DNA from 3 places in the Streptomyces sp. NPDC057617 genome. Region 2 is predicted to be linked to each of the others. Evidence: riboswitches for the same ligand, from Rfam matches in the RefSeq annotation. Region 2 holds a riboswitch; each other region holds the start of a gene.

Region 1 (3,266 bases), on a different contig from region 2:
CAGCGCTTCGAGCGTCGCCTTGAGCGCGGTGGGCGACCGGGTCAGGATCGTCTCGGCGGCCTCCTTCGCCGCGGGCAGACCGGTGGCGAGCAGCCGCTCGACGATCTCCTCGACCGTGCCGGCCGCGTAGCAGGGGTCGATCCACTCACGGTCCGCGGCGAGTTGGCCCTCGGGCGCGGCCGTCCCGTACCCCCGTACCGTTTCGGTGACGTGCGCCGCCTCGCGTACGTCGGGGCCGGCGAGGGCGGTCCGTACGGCGTCCAGCCGCTCCGAGGGTACGAAGTGATCCGCGAGGCCGCAGAGCAGTGCGTCGGCCGCGCCCACCGCCCGCCCTGTGAGGGCGAGATGGGTGCCCAACTCGCCCGGCGCGCGCGAGAGGAGATACGTGCCACCGACATCGGGGACGAGGCCGATGCCGGTCTCGGGCATGGCGACCGCCGACCGTTCGGTGACGATCCGGACGGTGCCGTGCGCCGACACACCGACGCCGCCGCCCATCACAATGCCGTCCATCAGCGCCACATAGGGCTTGGGGAAGCGGGCGATCCGGGCGTTGAGCCGGTACTCGTCGCGCCAGAAGGCGGGTGAGGCGGCGCCGCCGGTGCGCGCGTCCTCATGGATCGCGCGGATGTCGCCGCCGGCGCACAGCCCGCGCTCGCCGGCGCCCGAGATGATCACCGCCGTCACACTCTCGTCGTCCTCCCACCGGGCGAGCGCCTCGGAGATCCGCAGCACCATGGGGTGGGTGAGGGCGTTGAGCGCGCGGGGCCGGTTGAGCGTGATACGGGCGGTACGGCCCGCCCGGCCGAGCAGTACCGGTTCGTCTTCGTGGACCATGGCGCCAGTATTCAGGACCCACGTTTCGAGCAGGTCGCGTTCCGGACCTATGCTGGACGCGCAGTCGGTTCGCCCTGCCCGCCAGGCAGGCGCGTCGCAAGAGGGAACCCGGTGGGAATCCGGGACTGCCCCGCAGCGGTGAGTGGGAACGACCGCCGTCATACGCACTGGACGCACCGCGTCCGGGAAGCGACGGCCAGTAGGTGCCTTGTCCGCGTACGCACATCGCGTACGGCCACGAGGCGCGCCCGCGAGTCCGAAGACCTGCCACTGCCCGTGTGCGAGGACCGCGCACGGAGATCTCGGTGACCTCGTGGGCGGGTCGGCGGATACGGGCGGGCGCGCGCCACATGGCTGCGTCGCACATGGCGGTACGCAACATGGCTGCGTCGCACATAGCTGCGCGGCACATGGCTGCGCGGCACATGGCTGCACAGCACATAGGTGCACGGCATATATGTGCGCCGCACATGGCAGTGCGGCACATGGTGTGCGGCACCCGCCCCGGCCTCCGTTCCTTCGCTGCACACGAGTTCCGCCGGGATCGTTCCCGTACGACTCGCGAAGGAGAGTCCCGTGACACCCACGTCCGCAGCCGCGGCATCCCGGTCGGACCGGCCGGGTCAGAGGCCCGCGCCCATGCCCAGGTCCACCGTCCATGGCTACCCCCGCCAGGGCGCCGACCGGGAACTGAAGAAGGCGATCGAGGGGTACTGGAAGGGCCGGGTCACCGCGGACGCGCTGCGGGAGACCGCCGCCGGGCTGCGCCGCGACACCTGGCGCGAACTGGCCGGCGCCGGACTCGACGAAGTGCCCACCGGCCACTTCTCGTACTACGACCATGTGCTCGACACCAGCGTCATGGTCGGCGCGGTCCCGGCCAGGCACCGGGCCGCCGTCGAGGCCGACGCGCTCGGCGGCTACTTCGCCATGGCGCGTGGCGCCCAGGACGCCGCGCCGCTGGAGATGACCAAGTGGTTCGACACCAACTACCACTATCTCGTCCCCGAGTTGGGCCCGGACACGGTCTTCAGCGCCGACTCCGCGAAGCAGAGCGGCGAGCTGCGCGAGGCCCTCGCGCTCGGCCACACCGGCGCCCGGCCGGTGCTGCTCGGCCCCGTCACCTATCTGCTGCTCGCCAAGCCCGCGCCCGGGGTGGCCGCCGGATTCGAGCCGCTCACCCTGCTCGACCGGCTGCTTCCGGTGTACGCGGAAGTGCTGGCCGATCTGCGGGCGGCCGGCGCCGAGTGGGCACAGCTCGACGAGCCCGCCCTGGTCCAGGACCGTACGCCCGCCGAACTGGACGCGGTCGCCCGCGCCTACCGCCGCCTCGGCGCGCTGACCGACCGGCCCCGGCTGCTGGTCGCCTCGTACTTCGACCGGCTCGGCGAGGCCCTGCCCGTACTGGCGAAGGCGCCCGTGGAGGGGCTCGCGCTGGACTTCACCGGCCCCGCCGCCGCCAATCTCGCCGATCTCGCGGCGGTCGGCGGACTGCCCGGCAAGCGCCTCGTCGCCGGGGTGGTGGACGGGCGCAATGTGTGGATCAACGATCTCGCGGCCTCGCTGACCACCCTCGCGACCCTGCTCGGTCTCGCCGAGCGGGTCGATGTGTCGACATCCTGCTCGCTGCTCCACGTCCCGCTGGACACCGCAGCCGAGAAGGATCTCGATCCGCTGCTCACCCGCTGGCTGGCCTTCGCCCGCCAGAAGACCGACGAGGTCGTCACCCTCGCCCGCGGTCTCGCACGGGGCACGGACACCGTCGCCGCCCGGCTGGCGGCGAACCGCGCCGATCTGGCGTCCCGGACCTCCTCTGGCGTCACCCACGATCCCGTCGTACGGGCCCGCTGCGCGGCCGTGACGGACGCGGACGCCCGCCGGGAGCAGCCGTACACCGAGCGCGCCGCCGCGCAGCACGAGCGGCTCGGACTGCCGCCACTGCCGACGACGACCGTCGGATCGTTCCCGCAGACCGCCGAGTTGCGCACCGCCCGCGCCGAACTGCGGGCGGGGCGGCGGGACATGGCTCACTACGACGAGCGCGTCCGGGCCGAGATCCGCGAGGTGATCGCCTTCCAGGAGAAGTCCGGCATCGATGTCCTGGTGCACGGCGAGCCCGAACGCGACGACATGGTGCGGTACTTCGCCGAGCGCCTCACCGGATTCCTGGTCACCCGGCACGGCTGGGTCCAGTCGTACGGCACCCGCTATGTCCGGCCGCCGGTCCTCGCGGGGGATGTCTCCCGGCCCGCCCCGATGACCGTGGACACCATCTCGTACGCACAGTCGCTGACCACCCGGCCCGTCAAGGGAATGCTGACCGGGCCCGTCACCATGCTGGCCTGGTCGTTCGTCCGCGACGACCAGCCGCGCGGCGCGACCGCCCGGCAGGTGGCGCTCGCGCTGCGGGACGAGGTGGCGGATCTGGA
Region 2 (3,266 bases):
TGTCGTGTTTGTTCAAGACGGCCGACGGCGGCGGTTCGTACGGTCGGGCCATGAGCGACAAGATCAGCAGACTGTTGGAGGCGGCGGCGGACCGTACCGTCACCGTCGTCCGTGGCATCACCGATGAGCAGCTCGGCGCGCCGACGCCGTGCAGCGAGTACGACGTACGCGCGCTGGCGGCCCATCTCCTCCAGGTCGTCGTGAACTTCCAGGCGCTGGCGGCGAAGAAGGAAGCCGACTTCGGGGTCCCGCCCGAGCCTCTGGAGGGAGCGTGGCGCGAGCGGTTCGCGGAGGAGACCGTACGGCTCATCGACGCGTGGGACGCGCCGGGCGCCGAGGAGGGCACCTCGGGGGCCATGGGGTTTCCGGCCAGGACGGTCGGCGCGATGGTGCTCGGCGATCTGACCGTGCACGGGTGGGATCTGGCACGGGCGACGGGGCAGCCGTACGAGCCGGCCGGGGTGCTTCTGGATGTGGTCGGGGAGGAGTTCAGGGCTCTGGCGCCGATGGGGCGGAAGATGGGGGTGTTCGGGGAGCCGGTGCCGGTGGCGGAGGACGCGAGTCCGTTCGATGCGCTGCTGGCCGCGATGGGCCGAGACCCGGGCTGGGCCCGGCCGTAGCGGGTGCGCCGGCCGGTCAGGGGGCGGTCGTGTGCAGGGGGCGGCCGCCGAGGAGATTCCACCGGCCGCCGCGCCCGCTGAGCTCGACGGCGGACAGCGGCTGTATGTCGATCCGCCAGAACGACCGGGGGCCGGCGCCGAGGGCGTGGACCGCGGCGGCGCGGATGATGTCCGGCTCGGCCACGGCGATGACGTGCCTACTGCCTGCTGATTCGGAACCCAGCGTGTCCAGCCAGTGGGCGACGCGGGTGTGGAAGGTACGCAGGGACTCCCCGCCGTGCGGCGCGGCGGCCGGGTCGGAGAGCCACGCGGCGACCGACTCCGGTTCCGCGGCGGTCACTTCGTCGAGCGTCCGGCCCTGCCAGCGGCCCATCGCACAGGGCGCGAGGTCCGGCAGCGGCGCGGCGTCCAGGCCGAGGACCTCGGCGGTACGGCGGCAGCGCGCCGAGGGGGAGACGTACAGGGTGGCGGTGGCGGTACGGGGGAAGCTCTCCCGTACCGCTTCGGCCTGCCGGAGCCCGAGCGGATCGAGGGCGTCCAGCGGATCCAGGGCGTCGGTCGCGGTCGCGGTTCCGGAGGTGTCGGTGACTGTCCCGGAGGTCTCGATGTCGGGCTCAACGGCCTCAGTAGGTTCCGTCGTGGCGAAACGGGCCTCGCGCAGCGCTGTGCTGATGGCCGGTGAGATGAACATCACCCGGGTCGTCATACGGCTCTCCTCGCTCCGGGCCTGCCGGGCCCGCCCTCCAAGCCTGCCCGGCCCGCCAGTTGGGCCTGTCTCCCGATCGGGCGGGGCGCCCAGTCGGGCCGGTCCGCCGGTCGGGGTTCCCTCGCGGGCCCGCCGTCGGTCGGGGCCGCGCCGAGGGCCTCTTGGCCGGTCTGCCGGATCGCGGTACCTTCACGTCGGTATATACGACGGCAAGACGGAAGTCCGGTGAGAGTCCGGCACGGTCGCGCCACTGTATGCCGGGTGCCGGCCGCCGCGTAACAGCGCGGTGGCGGTGCGGAGCCCGGTGAGTCAGACCCGACGGCCGTCGTTCGAGCTCCACTGAATGGGACGCGAGTTCCCCAAGGAGGTTCCGTCATGGCTGAGTCCATCGCGCCGCCGGTCGTTCCGTCCGTCACCACCGGTGCCGGCGCCACCGCTCCGGTGACACCGCTTCCACTGCGCGCGGTGCTGCCGTGGGCCGTGTTCGTGGGCACCCTGATGCTGGTCCTGTTCTACTTCGTCGGCGCCGAACAGGGTGCCACCTCGGTGTTCTCGGGGGAGGGCGTGCACGAGTGGGTGCATGACGGCCGTCATCTGCTCGGATTCCCCTGTCACTGACGGCTGACGGAGATCACGCACATGCATGCCTCCACCGTCAGAACTCTCCTGGTCCGCGGCATGGTCGCGGGCGTGCTGGCCGGACTCTTCGCGTTCGCGCTGGCGTATGTGGCCGGTGAGCCCTCCGTACGGGACTCCATCGCGCTGGAGGAGACCCAGTCCGCACCGGCGGCGCACGAGCACGCCGGGCACACCGCGGCGGAGCAGCCGGCAGAGGAGGAAGAGGAGCTGGTCAGCAGGCCGGTCCAGTCGACGTTCGGGCTGGCCACCGGTGTCCTGGTGTACGGAGTGGCCCTCGGCGGCATCGCCTCGCTGGTCTTCTCCGTCTGTCTGGGCAGGATCGGCCGGTTCGGGCCGAGGGCGACCGCGGCGCTGGTCGCGGGCGCGGCCTTCACCACGGTCTATCTGGTGCCGTTCCTGAAGTATCCGGCGACCCCGCCCGCGGTGGGCAACCCGGACACCATCGGCAAGCGCACCACGCTCTTCTTCCTGATGATCGTGCTCAGTGTGCTGCTGGCCGTCATCGCCGTCATCGCGGGCCGGAGGCTCGCTCCGAGACTGGGCAACTGGAACGCGTCCGTCGTCGCCGGAGCCGGATATGTGGCCGCCGTGGCGGTCGCGTGTCTTGTCCTGCCCGCCAACTCCGATGCCGTACGGGAAACCTTCCCGGCGGCTCTCCTCTGGGAATTCCGGCTCGCCTCGCTGGGTGTACAGGCGCTGTTGTGGACGGCCTTCGGGCTGATCTTCGGGGCGCTGGCGGAGCGGGTGCTCGCGCCGCGGGCCGCGCGGGCCGCCTCGGGTACGGGACCGGGGACGGGAGCTGACGGGGTGACGCCGCCGGTGGGCAGCGCGCGTTGAGACCCAGCACACCGGTGTCGCCCGTGACCGTCGTCGGGATCGGTGCCGACGGCTGGGCCGGACTTTCCGCGCCCGGTCGGGCGGCACTGCGCGCGGCCGACGTGATCGTGGGCGGCGCCCGGCAGTTGGAGCTGCTGCCGCGCGACGAGTGCGCGGCGGAACGGGTGGTGTGGCCCTCGCCGCTGCGGCCCGCCGTACCGGGGGTGCTCGCGGCTCATGCCGGGCGGCGGCTGTGCGTACTGGCCAGTGGGGACCCGATGTTCTACGGGATCGGGCGGACGCTCATGGAAGTTACGGGGGCGGAGGCGGCAGCGGGGGCTGTGGCGGGGGCCGGGGCTGGGGCGCTGCGCGTGCTGCCGCATCCGTCGTCCGTCTCGTACGCCTGCGCCCGGCTCGGCTGGCCGGTGGAGGACACGGAGGTCGTCACCCTGGTCGGCCGGCCCGTCGAGCGGCTCGCCGCAGCG
Region 3 (3,266 bases), on a different contig from region 2:
CGGCAGCAGCGCCCGGTGCCCGGCGCCGACGGCCATCCGCGCGGCGTGCGGCACCAGCAGCCCGATGAAGCCGACCGCGCCGCTCGCGGCGACCATCACGGCGGTGACCAGGGAGGCGAGTACGAAGACCGCGGCCCGGAAGCGCGAGGTGTCGAGCCCTAGGACGGTCGCGCCCTCCTCCCCCGCCAGCAGCAGATCGAGCGGCCTGGCCAGTGCCATGAGCAGGGCGGTGCCCGCGACGAGCGCGACGGCGGGCGGTACGAGCGTGGCCCAGCGGGCGCTGCCGAGGCCGCCCAGCGACCAGTAGAGGGCCTCCTGGAAGTGCTCGGGCCTGGCGGAGACGACCAGGATCAGGGTGGTGAGCGCGGAGAGGATGTACGAGACGGCCACCCCGGCGAGGACGAGCCCGCCCCCGCTCATCGTGGAGCCGCGCCGGGCCAGCCCGTACACCAGCGCCAGCGCGAGCAGCGACCCGGCGAAGGCGGCGGCGGGCATCGCGACGGTGGTGGTCACCCCGCCGCCGATGCCGAGCACGAGGACCAGCACGGCACCGGTGGAGGCGCCGGAGGAGATCCCGAGCAGGAAGGGGTCGGCGAGCCGGTTCCGTACGAGCGCCTGGAGAACGGTCCCGACGACGGCCAGCCCGCCCCCGACGACGGCCCCCAGCAGCACTCTCGGCAGCCGCACATCGAGCACGATGGTCCGGAACGGGCCGGGCTCCGCGCGCCCGGTGAGGACCGCGACGACCTGCCCGGGCGGAATCCACACGGAGCCGAGGGCGAGCGCGGCGACGACGGCGGCGCAGAGCGCGACGGCGAGGCAGCCGAGAACCAGGGGCAGGCGAAGCCGCCGGGCCCCGGGCTGCGGCCGGGCGGGGGCCGGGGGCGTGGGCGAAGCCTCCGAGCCGGTTCCGGCGGAGCTCCGGGGAGCGCCTGCGGCGGGCTTCTCCCCCACCCCGCCCCTTCCCGAAACCGGGGCTTCGCCCCGGACCCCGGTGTCCTCAAACGCCGGACGGGCTGGTTTTGCCGCGGTGTCCTCGAATGCCGGACCGGCTGGTTTCGCCGCCGGCGAAGGCTCGGGATCGCTGGGCATCGGACGTTACTTCGTCCGCGCCGGGTGGAGTTGGGTTGCCAGGCGTTCGATTGCGCCCGGCGCTCGTACGCCCAGGACCACGTCCGACAGCGGCATCACCGCGAAGCTGCGGTTCTTGATGGCCGGGATGTCCTTCAGGGCCGGGTCGTCGAGGAGGCGCTTCTCCTTCTGGGCGACCGTCGTCGAGCCGTAGTCGTAGATGACGACGGTCTCGGGGCGGCGGGCCACGACCTGTTCCCAGGTCGCGTCGCCGAAGGACTTGTCGAGGTCGGCGAAGACATTGCGGCCGCCGGCCAGCCGTATCAGCTCGTTGCCGATGCCCTTGCCGCCCGCGGTGAACGCGGTGCGGTCGCCGCTGTCGTACACGAAGACCGGCACGGGCCTGACGCCCTTCAGTCCGCCCGCGGTGGACGCGACCGTGGCGCGCGCGTCCGCGATCCAGCGCTTCGCGCGCTCCGGGACGCCGAAAGTACGGCCGGTCTCCTCGACCTCGCGGTAGACGTCCTCCATCGAGGTCCGGCCGTCCGTGCAGTTCTCCAGGTTGAGCCGGGTGTTGATACCGGCCGCCTTGAGGTCGTCGCGGCTACGGCCGTCCTTCGCGTCGAAGGCGCTCGCGTACCCGCCGTACACGAAGTCGGGTGCGGCAGCGAGGAGTTTCTCCTTGGAGGGATACTCCTCGGCGAGGACCGGCACGCTCTTGTACGCCTTCTCGTACGCGGGCAGGATCCGGTCGTCCAGCCAGGCGGTGCCGACCAGGGACTTCTCCAGACCGAGCGCGAGCATGATCTCGGTGACGTGCTGGTTCATGGTGACCACGCGCTTCGGCGGCGCCTGATACGTGGTCGTCACCCCGCAGTTGGTGACGGTGTACGGGAAGCCGGGCGCGGCGGGCTTCCCCTGCGTGGACCCGTCGGCGGTGGGGCCGCCGCAGGCCGTGAGCGGCAGCAGGGCCAGTGCGACGGATACGGCTGGTACGACGGCGGGCGCGAACGCGCGGCGGCGCCGGGGCACGGCAGACACGACAGGGCCTCCTCCGGGGGATTTCCGCGTCCCCTGGCTGGTGGGAGAAAGGCGGCAGGTCAGTTCCTGGCTGCCAAGCGGAGCTTGGTCACAGTGGCGGGACCGCGCCGGTTTCGCACCGGCTTCCTGGGTCCTGCCGCCTAAGTTTCTGCGTCGAGTCTCTCAGACGATCTCGACGGGCTCCTCGGTGACCTCGCCGTCCACGATCCGGTACGAGCGGAACTGGAAGGGGCCTTCGCCGTCGGTGTCCGCGGTGGAGACCAGCACATAGTGGGCGCCGGGCTCATTGGCGTAGGTGATGTCCGTACGGGACGGATAGGCCTCGGTCGCGGTGTGGGAGTGGTAAATGATCACCGGCTCCTCGTCGCGGTCGTCCATCTCCCGGTAGAGCTTGAGCAGATCGGCCGAGTCGAACTCGTAGAAGGTGGGCGAGCGCGCGGCGTTGAGCATGGGGATGAACCGCTCGGCCCGGTCGCTGCCCGCGGGGCCCGCGACGACACCGCAGGCCTCGTCGGGGTGGTCGGCTCGCGCGTGCGCGACGATCTGGTCGTGCAGGGCCTGGGTGATGGTGAGCATGCAGAGAATATAAACGGGGCGATGGGGTGCGGGCGGGCCCTGGTACGCGTGCGTGGGCCGGCCCCGGTACGACGGAGCCGGCCCACGCGGTGTCCTCAATCGCCGGACGGGCTGGATTTACCGGACGGGCTGGTCTCAATCGCCGGACGGGCTGGTTTTGCCGGCTGCACTGACCTTCAGCACAGCAGCCGGGTCGCGCCGCTTCAGCGTCTGCCAGCCGACTGCCAGCCCCACCGCCCACACGGCCGCCACATACAGACAGATCCGCGCGTCCTTGTCGTACGCGATCAGACAGGTCACCAGCGCCAGGAAGGCCAGCGCGACCCAACTGAACAGCGCGCCGCCGGGGGCGGGGAACGACGAGGCGGGCAGCCTCCCGGCCTCCACGGCGCGGCGGTAGCGGATATGGCTGATCAGGATCATCATCCAGGTCCAGATGCCGGCCGCGGTGGCCACCGAGGTCACATAGCCGAACGCCTTCTCCGGGACGACGTAGTTGAGGACCACGCCGATCCCCATCAGTACGACGGAGACGGTGATGGCGAGGGCGGGCGTCTTGCGGGAGTTGAGCCTGCCGA

The links. Region 2 has a riboswitch for cobalamin ahead of ACFU9P_RS31665 (CbtB-domain containing protein). Riboswitches for the same ligand answer to the same signal wherever they lie in the genome.
Region 1: linked by a shared signal. The riboswitch ahead of metE (5-methyltetrahydropteroyltriglutamate--homocysteine S-methyltransferase) and the one ahead of ACFU9P_RS31665 (CbtB-domain containing protein) in region 2 are both predicted to bind cobalamin.
Region 3: linked by a shared signal. The riboswitch ahead of ACFU9P_RS18060 (ABC transporter substrate-binding protein) and the one ahead of ACFU9P_RS31665 (CbtB-domain containing protein) in region 2 are both predicted to bind cobalamin.

What each region holds. Positions count from the first base shown of each region.
Region 1 is NZ_JBHVGV010000009.1:366,075-369,340, reverse strand. It holds gene ACFU9P_RS23835 (enoyl-CoA hydratase/isomerase family protein) at 1-837, opposite strand, end outside; cobalamin riboswitch at 886-1,124, shown strand; gene metE (5-methyltetrahydropteroyltriglutamate--homocysteine S-methyltransferase) at 1,477-3,266, shown strand, end outside.
Region 2 is NZ_JBHVGV010000017.1:102,148-105,413, reverse strand. It holds gene ACFU9P_RS31675 (TIGR03086 family metal-binding protein) at 51-620, shown strand; gene ACFU9P_RS31670 (histidine phosphatase family protein) at 637-1,326, opposite strand; cobalamin riboswitch at 1,504-1,662, shown strand; gene ACFU9P_RS31665 (CbtB-domain containing protein) at 1,702-1,944, shown strand; gene ACFU9P_RS31660 (CbtA family protein) at 1,966-2,802, shown strand; gene cbiE (precorrin-6y C5,15-methyltransferase (decarboxylating) subunit CbiE) at 2,826-3,266, shown strand, end outside.
Region 3 is NZ_JBHVGV010000006.1:392,278-395,543, forward strand. It holds gene ACFU9P_RS18055 (FecCD family ABC transporter permease) at 1-954, opposite strand, end outside; gene ACFU9P_RS18060 (ABC transporter substrate-binding protein) at 1,099-2,103, opposite strand; cobalamin riboswitch at 2,152-2,279, opposite strand; gene ACFU9P_RS18065 (Mov34/MPN/PAD-1 family protein) at 2,275-2,688, opposite strand; gene ACFU9P_RS18070 (amino acid permease) at 2,824-3,266, opposite strand, start outside.